Regions from separate parts of the Streptomyces sp. NPDC045899 genome, predicted to be linked through region 3. Evidence: riboswitches for the same ligand, from Rfam matches in the RefSeq annotation. Region 3 holds a riboswitch; each other region holds the start of a gene.
The links. Region 3 has a riboswitch for cobalamin ahead of AC07FT_RS29465 (cobalamin biosynthesis protein). Riboswitches for the same ligand answer to the same signal wherever they lie in the genome.

Region 1 (5,570 bases), on a different contig from region 3:
CGGACAGCGAGACCACCGCGTAGTCGTGGCCGAGCGGGGCACCCGCGCGGGCGGCGGCGGCGTGGGCGGCCGTCATCCCGGGCAGCACCCGTACCGGCACCTCGCGGTAGGGGTCCTCGGACGCCGCCTCCAGGACGGCGGTGGCCATGGCGAACACCCCGGGGTCGCCCGAGGACACCACGGCGACCCGCCGCCCGCGCCGCGCCAGCTCCAGCGCGAACTCGGCGCGCTCGGCCTCCACCTTGTTGTCGGAGGCGTGCCGCCGCTGGCCCGGCCGCACCGGCACCCGGTCCAGATAGGTGGTGTAGCCCACCAGCTCCTCCGCGGCGGCCAGTTCACCGCGCGCCTCGGGGGTGAGCCACAGCGGACCGGCCGGGCCGAGGCCGACGACCACGACCTCACCCGGGCCCGCCGCCTCCGGGGTGTCCGCCCCGGTCGCCCCGTCCGCGCGGTCGTCCCCGGCCACCGGGTCCGCCGCGCCAGTCATGGTGACCGTGCCGACCCGGCTCGGCAGCACCGCCACCGAGAAGTAGGGCACCGTCCCGGGATCCACCTCGGCCAGCGGCGCGGTGCGCTCCGCGCCCATCGTGGCGCGCTCGACGTACCGCGCGTCCGCCAGCCGTCCCGAACGCTCCAGGGCGCGGCGCACGGTCGGGAAGGTGCGGCCGAGCTTCATCACGGCCGCGGCGTCCGCGGAGGCCAGCCGTGCCGTCAACTCCTCCTCGGGCAGGGTGCCGGGAAGGACCGTCAGCACCTCCTCGCCCTCCACCAGCGGGGTGCCGAGCCGCGCGGCCGCCGCGCTCACCGAGGTGACCCCGGGGATCACCTCGGTGGGGTAGCGGTCGGCCAGCCGCTTGTGCATGTGCATATAGGAGCCGTAGAAGAGCGGATCGCCCTCCGCGAGCACCGCGACCGTGCGCCCGGCGTCCAGATGGGCCGCGAGCCGCGCGGACGCCTCGGCGTAGAACTCCTCCATCGCCCCGCGGTAGCCGCCGGGGTGGTCGGTGGTCTCCGTGGTGACCGGGTAGACCAGCCGCTCCTCGATGTGGTCGGGCCGCAGATACCGATCGGCGATGGAACGCGCGATGCTCCGGCCGTGCCGCGCGCTGTGGTAGGCGATGACATCGGCCTCGGCGATGACCTCCACGGCCCGTACCGTCATCAGGGACGGGTCGCCGGGGCCGAGCCCCACACCGTAGAGCCGGCCCTGCTGCTGCTCGCTCACTCTGCCTCGCTCGCTATCGCGTTGACCGCGGCCGCGGCCATGGCGCTGCCACCGCGTCGGCCGCGCACCACCAGATGGTCAAGCGCCGCCGGATGTCCGGCCAGCGCCTCCTTGGACTCGGCCGCGCCGATGAAGCCGACCGGCACACCGATGACGGCGGCCGGGCGCGGCGCGCCCTCCTCGATCATCTCCAGCAGCCGGAAGAGCGCGGTGGGGGCGTTGCCGACAGCCACCACCGAACCCTCCAGCCGGTCCCGCCACAGCTCCAGCGCGGCGGCGCTGCGCGTGGTGCCCATCCGGCGGGCCAGCTCCGGCACCCCGGGATCGGACAGGGTGCACACCACGTCGTTGTCGGCGGGCAGCCGCTTGCGGGTGACACCGCTGGCGACCATCTGCGCGTCGCACAGGATGGGCGCGCCGGAACGCAGCGCGGCACGGGCGCGGGAGACCACCTCGGGCGAGTACCCGAGGTCCTGGACCAGGTCGACCATGCCGCAGGCGTGGATCATCCGCACCGCGACCTGGCTCACATCGGCGGGGAGACCGCCGAGATCCGCCTCGGCGCGGATGGTGGCAAAGGACGCGCGGTAGATGGCCGCCCCGTCCTTCTCGTAGTCGAACACTGTGCCCTCGATCATCTCGTTCCGCGGGCCGCCGCCACGGCGTCGGCCACCTGCTCTGCTGTCACGTCCGTGCCGTCCGGGTCACCGGGCGTCCCGGATGTGCCCCGTACGGTGATCCGGTAGCCCGTGCCGGTCGCCAGCGCGTCCACCCAGCGGCCGCCGGGATGACCGCAGCGCCGCTCACAGCCGGAGAAGTACACCGGCAGCGGCACGGTACGCCGTTCGCCGCCCGCGGTGGTCCGCGCCACCGTCCGCCCGGCGTCGGCGCGCACATCGGTCAGCGACTTCGCGCAGCCGGGCAGCCCGGTGCAGGCCCCGACACCGAGCCACGGTGAGCCGGGATCGGTCACCAGCCCGGCTCCGGCCAGTTCGTCCGCCGCGGAGCGGGCGGCCCCCGGGGTGAATCCGGGGATCACCACGCCGCGCCAGGGTGTCACACGCAGCTCATCGGCCCCGTCCCGGGAGGCGAGCGCGGCGAGCAGCCGCCACTGGGCGGCGCTCATCCGGCCGAGCGGTACGGCCACGGACACCGCGTGGCGGCCGTGCGGGCCGGGCACCGGACCGGGGGAGGGAAGGCAGGGTTCCGTCCATGGGCCGGGCGCCGTGTCCAGTCCGGCACCGCAGGCGCCGGTGTCCGGTTCCTGTCCGATGCCCGCCCCGGCGAGTCGCGCCGCCAACCCGGCGGCCGTCACGGCGTGTTGTGCGGGGAGCTCCCGCGCCCGCCAGGCCCGGATGCCGCTTTCCTCCGCTCTCGTCAGGAATTCCACGGCCGCCAGCGCGGCGGCCCGCGGGGCGTCCTCCGCCGCGATGCGCAGCCCCCCGGATCCGGCGGCACCCACCCCCAGGACGGCTCCGCCGCCCGGCGTTGCGATCAATGTCACATCGGCGCCCAGGGCGGCGACATCACCCCGTCCGTCGTCCAGCGCGAACAGGAACCGACCCGACAACCCCGACAAAGCCCTCAACTCGCCGGACCCCGCCGTGCACAGCAGTGTGTCCAACTCCCGCGCCCACACCGAGGTGTCGGTGTGCCCGGCGCCGTCCAGGCCGCTCAGCGGTGACGCCACGATGTTGCGCACCCGGTCGTGCGCGTCCGACGGCAGCAGCCCCGCCGACCGCAACCGCTCCGCCAGGGGTGCCCCGCACCCTTCGGCAAGCCCCCGCAGCTGGACGTTTCCCCGGGAGGTGAGGTCGAGCCGGCCGTCGCCCAGCTCCTCCGCCACCGCCGCCAGCGTCCGCGCCTGACGTCCTGTCAACAGGCCGCCGGGCAGCCGGACACGGGCCAGTGCGCCGTCGTGCGCCGGGTGGAGCCGCAGTGCGCCGGGGCATGCGTCATCACGCCCGCCACGGTCCGCGGAGACCGTCCGGTCCGTGGCGGAGCGGGCCCGGACACCGGTGGCGGGCGTTTGATCCCCAGGTGGGACGGTTGTCGGGGGGAGGGGCATGGCGGCGAGCATACCGACGATCGCCCGGCCCTCACCGTCCCGTGGCAGGTCAGCAACGCTTACTATGCTGAGCGGCGGGTCGTCCTGACCCGCCGGACGCAACTGACGGCGTCAGGGGAGGAAGCCGGTGAGATTCCGGCGCGGTCCCGCCACTGTGAGCACGGCAGCAGCCGCGCGAGCCAGGAACTCCCGCCGTCTTCAACCCGCCCGGGGCGCGGACCCCGAGGAAGGCGCCCAGTCATGATCCTGCTGCTGTCGACGTCCGACACCGACCTGCTCAGCGCCCGTGCCGCCACGGGCCCGGTGCCGTACCGCCTGGCCAACCCGGCCCGGCTCGCACTCGACGACCTGCCCGGCCTGCTCGAGGGCGCCGACCTCGTCGTCGTACGGCTGCTCGGCGGGATCCGCGCCTGGCAGGAGGGCCTGGACACCCTGCTCGCGGGTGACCGCCCCGTGGTGGTCCTCACCGGTGAACAGGCCCCGGACGCCCAGCTCATGGAGGCGTCCACGGTCCCGGTCGGCATCGCCGCCGAGGCCCACGCCTACCTCGCCCACGGCGGCCCCGGAAACCTGGAGCAGCTGGCCCGCTTCCTCTCCGACACCGTGCTGCTCACCGGCCACGGCTTCGAACCGCCCGCCCCCGCCCCCACCTGGGGCCCGCTGGAGCGCACCGCGCGCACCACCACCGGCCCCACCGTCGCGGTGCTCTACTACCGAGCCCACCACATGAGCGGCAACACGGCCTTCGTCGAGGCCCTGTGCCGGGCCGTGGAGGACGCCGGGGGCCGTCCGCTCCCGCTGTTCGTCGCCTCGCTGCGGGCGCCCGAGCCCGAGCTGATCGAGGCCCTCGGCGCGGCCGACGCGGTCGTCACCACCGTGCTCGCCGCCGGTGGCACCCGGCCCGCCGACGCCTCCGCGGGCGGCGACGACGAGTCGTGGGACGCGGGCGCGCTCGCCCGGCTCGACGTCCCCGTGCTCCAGGCGCTGTGCCTGACCGGCTCGCGCACCGCCTGGGAGGAGAACGACGAGGGGCTCTCCCCGCTGGACGCCGCGACCCAGGTCGCCGTCCCCGAGTTCGACGGCCGCCTCATCACCGTGCCGTTCTCCTTCAAGGAGGTCGACGAGGACGGACTGCCCGTCTACGTCGCCGACCCCGAGCGCGCCGCCCGGGTCGCCGGGATCGCGGTACGGCACGCCCGGCTGCGCCACATACCCGCGGCCGACAAGCGTCTTGCACTGGTCCTCTCCGCCTACCCGACCAAGCACTCCCGCATCGGCAACGCCGTCGGCCTCGACACCCCCGCCAGCGCCGTCGCCCTGCTGCGCCGCCTGCGGGCCGAGGGCTACGACCTCGGCCCCGAGGACGGGCCGGACGCCCTTCCGGGCCTGGTCTCCGGCGACGGCGACGAACTGATCCGCGCCCTCATCGACGCCGGCGGCCACGACCAGGAGTGGCTCACCGAGGAGCAGCTCGCCGCCAACCCGGTCCGCGTCCCCGCCGCCGACTACCGCCGCTGGTACGCCACCCTGCCCGCGCAGTTGCGCGACGCGGTCGAGGAGCACTGGGGCCCGCCGCCCGGCGGGATGTTCGTCGACACCAGCCGCAACCCGGACGGCGACATCGTCCTGGCCGCGCTGCGCCACGGCAATCTGCTGGTGGTCATCCAGCCGCCGCGCGGCTTCGGCGAGAACCCCATCGCCATCTACCACGATCCCGATCTGCCGCCCTCCCACCACTACCTGGCCGCCTACCGCTGGATGGCCACCCCGCAGGCGGACGGCGGCTTCGGTGCCGACGCCATGGTCCACCTGGGCAAGCACGGAAACCTGGAGTGGCTGCCCGGCAAGAACGCCGGACTGTCCGCCGCCTGCGGCCCCGACGCCGCGCTCGGCGATCTGCCGCTGATCTACCCGTTCCTGGTCAACGACCCGGGCGAGGGCACCCAGGCCAAGCGCCGCGTGCACGCCACCCTGATCGACCACCTGGTGCCGCCGATGGCCCGCGCCGACTCCTACGGCGACATCGCGCGGCTGGAGCAGCTGCTCGACGAGTACGCCGCCATCTCCTCGATGGACCCGGCGAAGCTGCCCGCCATCCGCGCCCAGATCTGGACCCTGATCCAGGCCGCCAGGCTGGACCACGACCTCGGCCTAGAGGACCGTCCCGACGACGACGGCTTCGACGACTTCCTGCTCCACGTCGACGGCTGGCTGTGCGAGGTCAAGGACGCCCAGATCCGCGACGGTCTGCACGTCCTCGGTGCCGCCCCCGGCGGC
Region 2 (5,570 bases), on a different contig from region 3:
CGACCTGACGGAGCGCCTCGCGCACCCGGGCCGGGGAGGGGCGGCGCCCGGCGAGCCGCAGCGGCAGTCCCACGTTCTGCTCCGCGGTCAGCGACGGCAGCAGGTTGAACGCCTGGAAGACGAACCCGATATGCGCGCGGCGCAGCAGGGTCAGCCGGGTCTCGCCGAGCCCCGTCAGCTCCGTCCCGCATACGGTGACCGTGCCCGAGGTGGGGCGGTCCAGCCCGGCGGCGCACTGCAACAGTGTCGACTTGCCCGAGCCGGAGGGGCCCATGACGGCGGTGAAGGTGCCGCGGGGGAAGGTGATGGAGACCTGGTCGAGCGCCCGCACCTCCTCCGGGCCCGACCGGTGGTGTCTGCTGACCGAACGCAGCCGGACGGCGTCGGCCCGTTCCTGTCCGTCCGTCCGTGCCCGCCCGTCCGTCTGCCGTCCGCGCCGGCCCGTGCCCCACAGCGTCATCGGGTGCCGCCTCCCTGTCCCTGGTTCCATCGGCGGTCCAACGAAACCGCGCGGGGGCCGTCCACCGCAGTACGGCGGGATCGAGAGCGGGGGTAGGGCCTGCCCTACCCTCCGCACTCCCCCTGGGGCGATGGCGGTGGCCCGAGCGGGCCTTCTACGGTGACGCCCATGCACCCGGTGACCTCCGTGGCCCCCCGGAACGTGTGGCGGGCCATGTCCGCACGGGGCTTCCTGCTGTCCTCATGGCCGTGGCGCGCGGCCGGTTATCTGCTCACCGGCGCGGTGACCGGTGCCGTCACGCTCGTGGGCGTCACGGCACTGGTGGCGCTGGGCAGTGTGCTCGCGCTCGTGCTCGTGGGGCTGCCGCTGCTGGTCCTCGCCGCCCTCGCCGGACTCCCGGTGGGCCGGGTGGAGCGGTACCGGCTGCGGCTGATCGACCGGGAGCCGGCCCCCGACCCGCACCTCGTCCCCGATGCGCACGGTCTGCGGTCCTGGCTGACGACCCGTCTGCGGGAGCAGGCCACCCGGCGGGAGCTCGGCTACGTGCTGCTGTTGGCCGTCCTGCTGTGGCCGGTCGACGCCCTCGTGGTCATGGGCGCGCTGCTGCTCCCGCTGTCCGTGGTGGCGACACCGCTGCTGATGGCCACGGTCGGGGGCGGCCAGGAGGCCAAGGTGGTGAAGCTGTGGACCGTCACCGCCTGGCCGACCGCGTGCGCGGTCGCCCTGCTCGGTCTGGTCCTCCTGGCCCTGGGCGGCTATGTCCTGGGGGCCGCGGCCGGTGCCAGGGCCGCGCTGGCGCGGCTCCTGGTCGCCCCGCGTGAGGCGGCCCTCGGCGCGCGGGTCGTCGAACTGGCCCGCTCCCGTGTCCGGTTGGTGAACGCGTTCGAGGCCGAACGGCGCCGTATCGAGCGTGATCTGCACGACGGTGCGCAGCAGCGGCTGGTGGCGCTGACGATGACGCTCGGTCTGGCCCGCCTCGACACCCCGCCGGGCCCCCTCGCCGACCGGCTCGCCAAGGCCCATCAGGAGGCGGGAGCGGCACTGGCGGAGCTGCGCGAGCTCATCCACGGCATCCATCCCCAGGTCCTCACGGACTTCGGCCTCGGGGCGGCGGTGGCCGATGCCGCGGACCGCTCCCCGGTCCCGGTGGACGTGGACCTGGACCTGCCGGGACGGCTGCCGCGGGCGGTGGAGGCGGCCGCGTACTTCGTGGTCCGCGAGGCCCTCGTCAACACGGCCAGGCACAGCGGGGCGAGCCGGGCGGAGGTGAGCGGCGGGCACCGGGACGGACGGCTGGTCCTGCGGGTGCGCGACGACGGCGGGGGTGGCGCCGACCCGGGTGCGGGCAGCGGGCTGACCGGACTCGCGGACCGGGTGTCGGTGCTCGATGGCAGACTCTCCCTGTCCAGCCCGCCGGGCGGGCCGACCCTGGTGTGTGTGGAGTTTCCTTGCGAACCGACCGACAGCGATCCTCCGGCCGGCCTCTGCGCGTCGTGCTCGCCGAGGACGGTGTGCTGCTGCGGGAAGGGCTCGTAGAGCTGCTCGGCCGGTGCGGACATACGGTGGTCGCGGCCGTCGGTGACGCCCCGGCGCTGGTGGCCGCCGTCGAGGAGCACGCGCCGGACATCGTGGTGACCGATGTCCGGATGCCGCCGGGGTTCCAGGACGAGGGACTGCACGCGGCGGTGCGGCTGCGTGAGCGGCGGCCCGCCCTGCCCGTCCTGGTGCTCAGTCAGTACGTGCAGCGGGCGTATGCCTCGGACCTGCTGGACTCCGGTGACGGCACCGGCGTCGGCTATCTGCTGAAGGACCGGGTGGGGCAGGTCGAGGAGTTCATGGACGCCCTGGGCGCGGTCGCCGACGGCGGCACCGTGGTCGACCCCGAGGTGGTGCGCCAACTGCTGCGCCGGCGCCGCGATCCGCTGGAGCGGCTCACCCCGCGCGAACGGGAGGTCCTCGCCCTGATCGCGGAAGGCCGGTCCAACGCCGCGATCGCCCGTGCGCTGGTGGTGTCCGACGCGGCCGTGGGCAAGCACATCAGCGGCATCCTCACCAAACTGGACCTCCCGCCGGGCGAGGACACCCACCGCCGGGTGCTCGCCGTGCTGGCGTATCTACGGGCCTGAGGACGAGCCGCCCCACGGGCGTGAGGACGAGCGGAGCGGGTGGTTCCGAACCCACCCGAACCCGGCCGTACCGCGCGACCGGCGTGCGACCGCGCGCCCCCGAGCGCGCTTGTCACCACCCCGATCCGGGCATTACTGTCACCACGCCTTGGTGAACGGGAAATCGGTGTGATGCCGGTGCGGCCCTCGCCACTGTGATCGGGAAGTCCGGCTCCGGCCCTCGCGGGCAGCCACTGGGTCCTCGGACCCGGGAAGGCGGAGCACGGGCGGTGGTACCCGTAAGCCAGGAGACCGGCCGAGGCGCGTCGTCCATCCACGAGGTGCTGGAGAGGGTCTGCTGAACCATGCACATAGCCGAGGGTTTCCTGCCTCCGGCGCACGCGATCGCCTGGGGCGTCGCGTCCGCGCCTTTCGTCGTCCACGGAGTACGGTCACTCACCCGTGAGGTCAAGGAGCATCCGGAGAGCACCCTGCTCCTCGGCGCCTCCGGAGCCTTCACCTTCGTTCTGTCGGCCCTCAAACTGCCCTCGGTGACCGGGAGCTGTTCCCATCCGACCGGCACCGGGCTGGGTGCCATCCTGTTCCGCCCGCCGATCATGGCGGTACTGGGCACGATCACCCTGCTCTTCCAGGCGCTGCTGCTCGCGCACGGCGGGCTGACCACGCTCGGCGCCAACGTCTTCTCGATGGCGATCGTCGGGCCGTGGGCCGGTTACGCGGTGTACCGGCTGCTGCGGCGGGCCGGGGTACCGCTGATGGTCACCGTGTTCTTCGCCGCGTTCGTGGCCGATCTGTCCACCTACTGCGTCACCAGCGTGCAGCTCGCCCTCGCCTTCCCGGACCCGAGCAGCGGGTTCCTGGGCGCGCTCGGCAAGTTCGGCTCCATCTTCGCCGTCACCCAGATCCCGCTCGCGGTCAGTGAGGGATTCCTCACGGTGCTCGTGATGCGCCTGCTCGCGCAGTCCAGCAAGGGTGAGCTGACCCGGCTGGGCGTGTTCCCGGCCGATGAGCGGAAGCGGACCGAGACGACCGAGGCGGTGGCCCGATGAGCCGTAACACGAAGATCAACGCCCTGCTGCTGCTCGCGGTGGCGGCGCTCGCGATCGTGCCACTGGCCCTGGGGCTCGGCGACCACAAGGAGGAGCCCTTCACAGGCTCCGACGCCGAGGCGGAGACCGCGATCACCGAGCTGAAGCCCGACTACGAGCCGTGGTTCTCACCGCTCTACGAACCGCCGTCGGGGGAGATCGAGTCGGCCCTGTTCGCCCTTCAGGCGGCCCTGGGCGCCGGCGTCCTCGCCTACTACTTCGGTCTGCGCCGGGGACGGCGCCAGGGCGAGCAGCGCGCCCAGGAGCGGCAGGAGGCCGAGAGCGCGTCCGTGGCCGCCCGGGAGCCGGACGACGAGAGCGTCTGAGCCCCCGTGCTGCCGATCGACGAGGCGGCGCACAGCAGTCGCTGGCGCCGCCGTCATCCCGTGGACAAGGCCGTGCTCGGACTCGGCCTGACCGTACTCGCGATCTCGTTGCCGCCCTGGCCCGGCGCGGCCCTGGTGATGGTGACGGCGCTGACCGTACTGCTCGGCCCGGCGGGTGTGCCGGGGCGGCGGCTGTGGCGCGCCTACCGCGTTCCGCTGGGCTTCTGTGTGACCGGGGCGGCCACCCTGCTGGTGCGGGTCGGCGGCGACGGCTTCGTGGGCCTCGCCGACGGGGGCCCGGAACGCGCGGGAGAGCTGCTGCTGCGCACCTCCGCCGCGTCCCTCGGGGTGCTGCTGTTCGCGTTCACCACCCCGATGTCCGATCTGCTGCCGCGGCTGGTGCGGGCCGGAGTGCCCGCGCCGGTGGTGGACGTCGCCCTCGTGACGTACCGGATGAGCTTCCTGCTGCTGGACTCCGTGCGCAGCGTGCGGCAGGCGCAGGCGGCCCGGCTGGGACACACCACCCGGGCCGCCGCCTGGCGCTCGCTCGCCGGGCTCGGCGCCACGGCGTTCGTCCGGGCCTTCGACCGGGCGGCGCGGCTCCAGAACGGGCTGGCCGGGCGCGGTTACGACGGCACCCTGCGGGTCCTGGTGCCCGAGGCCCGGGTCTCCGTCCGCTTCACCACGGCGAGCGCCGCGCTGCTGGCCGCACTGATCACCGTCACCCTCGTACTGGAAGGTCCGCTGTCATGAGCGAGCCGGTGCCCCTGGTCGCCCTCCGGGGCGCGTCGTTCGCCTACGAGGACGGCCCGACCGTGCTGGACGGTCTCGACTTCGAGGTGCGCGAGGGCCGTGCGCTGGCGCTGTTGGGCCGCAACGGCAGCGGCAAGACCACGCTGATGCGGCTGCTCAGCGGTGGACTGCGGCCGCATACCGGGCAGTTGACGGTCGAAGGCGTGCCGGCCACCTACGACCGCAAGGGGCTGACCCGGCTGCGGACGACGGTCCAGCTGGTGGTGCAGGATCCGGACGATCAGCTCTTCGCCGCCTCCGTCGAACAGGACGTGTCGTTCGGCCCGCTGAACCTGGGCCTGCCGCATCCGGAGGTCAGGGCGCGGGTCGCCGAGGCGCTCACCGCCCTGGACATCGCGGCCCTGGCCGACCGCCCCACCCATCTGCTGTCGTACGGCCAGCGCAAGCGGACCGCCATCGCCGGCGCCGTGGCGATGCGCCCGCGCGTCCTGATCCTCGACGAACCGACCGCCGGGCTCGACCCGGACGGGCAGGAGAGGCTGCTCACCACCCTCGGCGGGCTGCGCGAGAGCGGCACCACCGTGGTCATGGCCACCCACGACGTGGATCTCGCGCTGCGCTGGGCCGATGACGCGGCGCTGCTCACCCCGTCCGGTGCGCACACCGGCCCCGCGGCCACCGCGCTGTCCCGCACCGACCTGCTCCGGCAGGCGGGACTGCGCCTGCCGTGGGGGGTGGCCACCGCCGGACTGCTGCGGGCGCGGGGGCTGCTGACCGACACCGAGCCCGGACCGCGCACCCCGGACGAACTCGCCGC
Region 3 (5,570 bases):
GAAGGGTTCGTCGCCGCCGTCGAGGAGCTCGGCGACCCCGTGGTGGATCTCGTAGCCCTCCACCCGCTCGCCCAGGGCCTCGCCCACCGGCCGGGCGAGGGTCTTCTCCACCGCGAACCGCACCCGCACCGGCAGCAGTCCGAGGCCCTCCACCGTCCCGGCCCGTGACTCGACCTCGTCCTCGATACGCCGCCCCAGCACCTGGAAGCCACCGCAGATGCCCAGCACCGGCCGCCCCTCGGCGGCCCGCCGCACGAGGGCGTCCGCGAGCCCGCGCTCACGCAGCCACGCCAGCGCCCGGACCGTGCCGCGGGTGCCCGGCACCACCACCAGGTCGGCGTCGGCCAGTTCCTCGGGGCGGTCCACGAAACGCACCACCACACCCGGTTCGGCGGCCAGCGCGTCCACATCGGTGAAGTTGGACATCAGGGGTACGGCGGCCACCGCGACCCGGAGCACGTCCGCGCCGTGCGGCGGCGCGACCACGCTCTCGCGCACCGCGCCGCGCAGCGACACCCGCAGCCCGTCCTCCTCGTCGATGCCCAGACCGTGGGCGAACGGCAGCACGCCGAGCGTCGGCCGCCCGGTGAGCCCGCGCAGCATCTCCAGACCGGGCTCCAGCAGGGTCACATCGCCGCGGAACTTGTTGACCACATAACCGGCGATATGGCGCTGGTCCTCCGGGGACAGCAGCGCGGTGGTCCCGAAGAAGGACGCGAACACCCCGCCGCGGTCGATGTCCCCGACCACCACCGCCGGGATCCCGGCGGCCCGCGCCAGCCCCAGGTTCACGATGTCGGTACGGCGCAGATTGATCTCGGCGGGGCTGCCCGCGCCCTCGCAGATCACCGCGTCATGGGTGCTCCGCAGCTCCTCCAGACACGCGGTGACCGTCTCCAGCAGCCCTTCGCGCCGCTCCGCGTGGTAGCCGCGGGCGCTCATCTCGCCCACCGGCCTGCCCAGCAGCACCACCTGGCTGCTGCGGTCGCTGCCCGGCTTCAGCAGCACCGGGTTCATCAGCGCGCTGGGCTCCACGCGCGCGGCGGCCGCCTGCATGGCCTGCGCCCGTCCGATCTCCGCACCGTCCCGGGTGACGAAGGAGTTGAGCGACATGTTCTGCGCCTTGAACGGTGCCACCCGGACGCCCTTGCGCGTCAGCCAGCGGCAGATGCCCGCCGTGACCACGCTCTTGCCCGCGTCCGAGGTCGTCCCGGCGACGAGCAGCCCGCCCCCTGTTCCGCTCATCGTTTCCCTCTCCGCTCGCCCGGTCCGCCCGGGACCCCGCCCCTGTCGGACAGAACCCTGCCCACCACCAGCCGTGCCGTCACCGACGTCAGCAGGGCCAGCGCCCCCACCCGCCGCGACAGCCGCACCGCGCGGTCGATGTCGGCGGTGCGCACCGCCCGTCCGTCACCCAGCACCGGCCGGTGCTCGATCCGGCCGGCGTACGCGAGGGTGCCGCCGAGGCGCACCCCGAGGGCGCCCGCGAACGACGCCTCCACCGGGCCCGCGTTGGGGCTGGGGTGGCGCCCACCGTCCCGCCGCCAGGCCCGCCGGGCACCGCGCGGATCGGGGCCCGCGACCGTCGCCAGAACCGCTGTCAGCCGTGCGCCCGGCCAGCCCGCGACATCGTCCAGCCGGGCCGCGGCCCAGCCGAACCGGCGGTAGCGCGGGGACTTGTGGCCCACCATGGCGTCCAGGGTGTTCACGGCCCGGAAGGCGACGAGCCCGGGCACTCCGGCCACCGCCCCCCACACCAGGGCGCCCACCACGGCGTCGGAGGTGTTCTCCGCGACCGACTCCACCACCGCGCGGGCGATCGCCTGCGCGTCCAGTGCCTGCGGATCGCGTCCGCACAGGTGCGGCAGCCGCTCCCGGGCGGCCTCGACGTCCCCGGCGGCCAGCGCGCCGCCGACGGCGCGGGCCTCGCGCCCCAGCGTCGTACCGCCCAGCACGGCCCAGGTGGCGGCGGCGGTCAGGGCGATGTCGGCGCGGTGGCGCCCGGCCACCGCCCGTCCGGCACGCGTCAGCAGCGCGGCACCGGCGGCCGCGCCGCCCGCGCACAGCACGGTGTGCAGGGCCCCGTAACCGCGGTGGTCGCGCCACAGCCGGCGCTCGGCGGCCAGGGCGGCCCGCCCGAACGCGGCCACCGGGTGGCCGCGGCGGGGGTCGCCCGTGGCGAGGTCACCGAGGAAGCCGAGAGCGGCACCGCACGCGAACGAGGCGTGATCGGCACGCATCCCTCAGCCCGCCGTCGTGCCTCGGAAGAAGGGGGTGCGCGGGGTGTCCGCGTCCAGGGGGCCGCGGAGCGGCGGGGACGGCGGCGTGGCGGTGCCGGGCATGGCGGTATGTCCTCACTCAGGGTCCGCGCCCTGGTTCGACGTGACCGGCGGGGAGAGTCTCCTGGCTCCCGGATCCGCGGCTCTCCCGGTCTTCCAGCTCCGTGTACGGACCAGCCGTACGGACGAGCCGTGACCCCGTGCAGGCGATGGGAGAGCGCTCCCCGGTGACAGTGGCGGGACCGCGCCGGATTCGCACCGGCTTCCTCTGCTGCCGCCGTTTGGCTCCGGAAGTCCACCATGGGCCGCGAAGGGCCGTCAACTCGCCCATGACCTGCGACGCACGAGTGTGCCGAGGCCCACATGGGCCCCGCGCGGAGCACGAGCGACGGCCGCCGGGCGGGAGAGGCTGGTCAGCGTCTCCGGCCCGGCGGCCGTGGTGCTCTTCAGATGTCGCGGGAGGCGCCGGAGCGTCCTCAGGCGACGATCAGATAGATGCCGTACACCACCACCGCGGCGCACAGCGCGAAGCAGGCGTACGCGCCGGAGCGGGCGAGAGAGGACGCGCCGCCCCCCTGCGCCGGGACGCCGCCGGCGGTGGCGGTGGCCACGGCCGCTCCCTCGGGGCTGAGCGCCTTGCGGGAGGTGCCGATGATGCCGAGGGTGAAGACGCCCACCACTCCGACCGTCACCGCGAGGCTGACGCCGAAGACCTGGCCGAGTGCCGCCCAGTCGATGCTCATTCCATGGCTCCCTTTAGCTGCTGGTGCTGCTCGACGCCGCGGGGGCGGCCGAGCCGGCCGCCGCGACGGCCTTCGGCTGGTCGGTGGTGGTGTCGGAGACGGTGTCCGAGGAGGCGGTGCTGTCGGCGGTGGCGGCGGAGCCCACCGGCGGCGGGGCCACCGACTGGAGGGCGGCGGTGATGACACCCACCGGCTCGGCGGTGGCGCCCTGCTCGACCTCGTTGACGTTGGAGGCGTCCACCGGCTTGCGCCGGGAGAGCGCCCAGATGACCAGGCAGCCCGTGATGGCGAGCACGGCCACCGCCGTGATGCCCCAGTCGCCCTGGTCGGCCAGGAGCGCCGACCCGGCTGCGATCAGACCCGCGGCGGGCAGCGTCAGCACCCAGGCCGCGACCATCCGGCCCGCGGTCGACCAGCGCACCACACCGCCCTTGCGGCCGACGCCCGCGCCCATGACGGCACCGGAGCAGACCTGGGTGGTGGAGAGCGCGAAGCCGATGTGCGAGGAGGCGAGGATGACGGTCGCCGCGCCGGTCTGGGCGGCGAAGCCCTGCGGCGGCTGGATGTCGGTGATGCCCTTGCCCATGGTGCGGATGATCCGCCAGCCGCCCAGGTAGGTGCCCAGGGCGATGGCCAGACCGGCCGAGACGATGACCCACATCGGCGGGTCGGAGTCCGGCGCGATCACACCGCCGGTCACCAGCGCCAGGGTGATCACACCCATCGTCTTCTGCGCGTCGTTGGTGCCGTGGGCGAGGGAGACCAGGGCGGCCGAGGCGATCTGCCCGGCGCGGTAGCCCTTGGCGGTGTCCTCGGCGGCGCGGCCACGTCCGAGCCGGTAGGTGAGCCGGGTCGCGACGATCGTGGCGATACCCGCCACCAGCGGAGCGGCGACGGCCGGGATGAGGACCTTCATGACGATCGCGTCCCCGTTGACCCCGTCGATGCCGACCGAGGCCACGGTGGCGCCGATCAGGCCGCCGAAGAGGGCGTGCGAGGAGCTGGACGGCAGCCCGGCGAGCCAGGTCACCAGGTTCCAGAGGATGGCTCCGACCAGACCCGCGAAGATCACTTCGGGCCGGATGCCGGAGTCCTCGTCGAGGATGCCCCCGGAGATGGTCTTGGCGACCTCCACGGACAGGAAGGCGCCGATCAGATTGAGGACGGCCGACATCGCCACTGCCACCCGGGGACCGAGCGCGCCTGTGGAGATGGTGGTGGCCATGGCATTGGCTGTGTCGTGGAAGCCGTTCGTGAAGTCGAACACCAAGGCCGTGATGATCACGATCCCGATGAGAAGCGTGATGTGTTCCATACACCCGGTCAATCAGTTCGAAGGTCTGTAGTGGCACGGTGAACGTAAGGAAACTGGGTGAACGAAAGGTTAACGAGGGCGGGCGCCGGGGTGACGCGGTGGAAAGGGTGCGGCATCGGTCGGCCACCGGGCGTATTTCCTGCCGCCACAAGGAGTTTGGGAACCGTACACCCACGTCCCTCCCGCCCCGTACGACCCACCCCACCCGCCCCACCGCCCCCACCCGGGTGAACGCCGCGCTACGACCCCCGATCGTGCCCGGTTCGAACACGGCCCGCGCGACACCGCGCCCCGGCCTGATTCCGCCCCCGTCCCCGCCCCGGCGGACGGGCGGCTGCGAAGATCGGGACGGAGGTGAGGCGTATGGCACAGGAACGATCCGCCCGGCAGCCGCGGCCGCGGCTGACCCAGCCCCTGCGGCAGGCATGGGGACAGGTGGTGCGGACCGCCCGCAGGACCAACGCCGAGGGGCTGGTCGTCGGGACCTCGGGCAATGTCTCGGCCCGGGTCGGCGACACCGTCCTGGTGACCCCCAGCGGGGTGCCCTACGACCGGCTCGGCCCGCGCGACGCCGTCGCCGTCGACCTCGACGGCGAGCAGGTGCTCGGCACGCTCGCACCCACCAGCGAGCTGCCCATGCACCTGGCCGTCTACCGCGCCACGGACGCCCGGGCCATCGTCCACACCCACGCCGTCCACGCCACGGCCGTCTCCACCCTCGTCGACGAACTCCCGGCCATCCACTACATGACCGGGGTGCTCGGCGGACCGGTGCGGGTCGCCGAATACGCCCTGTACGGGACCGACGAGTTGGCCGAGCGGATGCTCGAGGCGCTGCGCGACCGCTCCGGCTGTCTGCTGCGCAACCACGGCACCGTCGTCCACGGCGCCACCCTGGACCAGGCGTACGACCGCACCGCGCAGCTGGAGTGGATGTGCCAGGTCTGGCTGGCCGCCTCCGCCGTCCCCGGCCGCACCCCCGCGCTGATCCCGCCGGACGAGCTGGCGCGCGCCGCCGACAAGCTGCGCGGCTACGGCCAGCCCGGCTGAGCCGTCCACCGGCCGGTCCGTCCACCTGCCGGTCCGTCCACCGCCGTGCCGCTGCTCGCGGTGTCTTTGCCTGCCGGGTCTCACTCCGCCGGGTACGCCCGCTGGCCAGCGGGCGCCCGGCCCACCACACTGGGAGGGATGCGTCTGCGGACAGCGGCGGCCGCGGCCGCCGGCACCCTGCTC

Region 1: another riboswitch for cobalamin. It lies ahead of cobN (cobaltochelatase subunit CobN); the one in region 3 lies ahead of AC07FT_RS29465 (cobalamin biosynthesis protein).
Region 2: another riboswitch for cobalamin. It lies ahead of AC07FT_RS17485 (energy-coupling factor ABC transporter permease); the one in region 3 lies ahead of AC07FT_RS29465 (cobalamin biosynthesis protein).

What each region holds. Positions count from the first base shown of each region.
Region 1 covers NZ_JBWKKP010000005.1:384,042-389,611, forward strand. The annotation lists gene AC07FT_RS10645 (precorrin-2 C(20)-methyltransferase) at 1-1,225, opposite strand, end outside; gene AC07FT_RS10650 (precorrin-8X methylmutase) at 1,222-1,863, opposite strand; gene cobG (precorrin-3B synthase) at 1,860-3,305, opposite strand; cobalamin riboswitch at 3,352-3,501, shown strand; gene cobN (cobaltochelatase subunit CobN) at 3,534-5,570, shown strand, end outside.
Region 2 covers NZ_JBWKKP010000010.1:218,577-224,146, reverse strand. The annotation lists gene AC07FT_RS17500 (ABC transporter ATP-binding protein) at 1-460, opposite strand, end outside; gene AC07FT_RS17495 (sensor histidine kinase) at 674-1,996, shown strand; gene AC07FT_RS17490 (response regulator) at 1,954-2,586, shown strand; cobalamin riboswitch at 2,719-2,900, shown strand; gene AC07FT_RS17485 (energy-coupling factor ABC transporter permease) at 2,931-3,635, shown strand; gene AC07FT_RS17480 (energy-coupling factor ABC transporter substrate-binding protein) at 3,632-4,000, shown strand; gene cbiQ (cobalt ECF transporter T component CbiQ) at 4,007-4,753, shown strand; gene AC07FT_RS17470 (energy-coupling factor ABC transporter ATP-binding protein) at 4,750-5,570, shown strand, end outside.
Region 3 covers NZ_JBWKKP010000025.1:93,400-98,969, forward strand. The annotation lists gene AC07FT_RS29460 (cobyric acid synthase) at 1-1,245, opposite strand, end outside; gene AC07FT_RS29465 (cobalamin biosynthesis protein) at 1,242-2,240, opposite strand; cobalamin riboswitch at 2,397-2,548, opposite strand; gene AC07FT_RS29470 (hypothetical protein) at 2,756-3,022, opposite strand; gene AC07FT_RS29475 (inorganic phosphate transporter) at 3,036-4,337, opposite strand; gene AC07FT_RS29480 (class II aldolase/adducin family protein) at 4,701-5,387, shown strand; gene AC07FT_RS29485 (alpha/beta hydrolase) at 5,526-5,570, shown strand, end outside.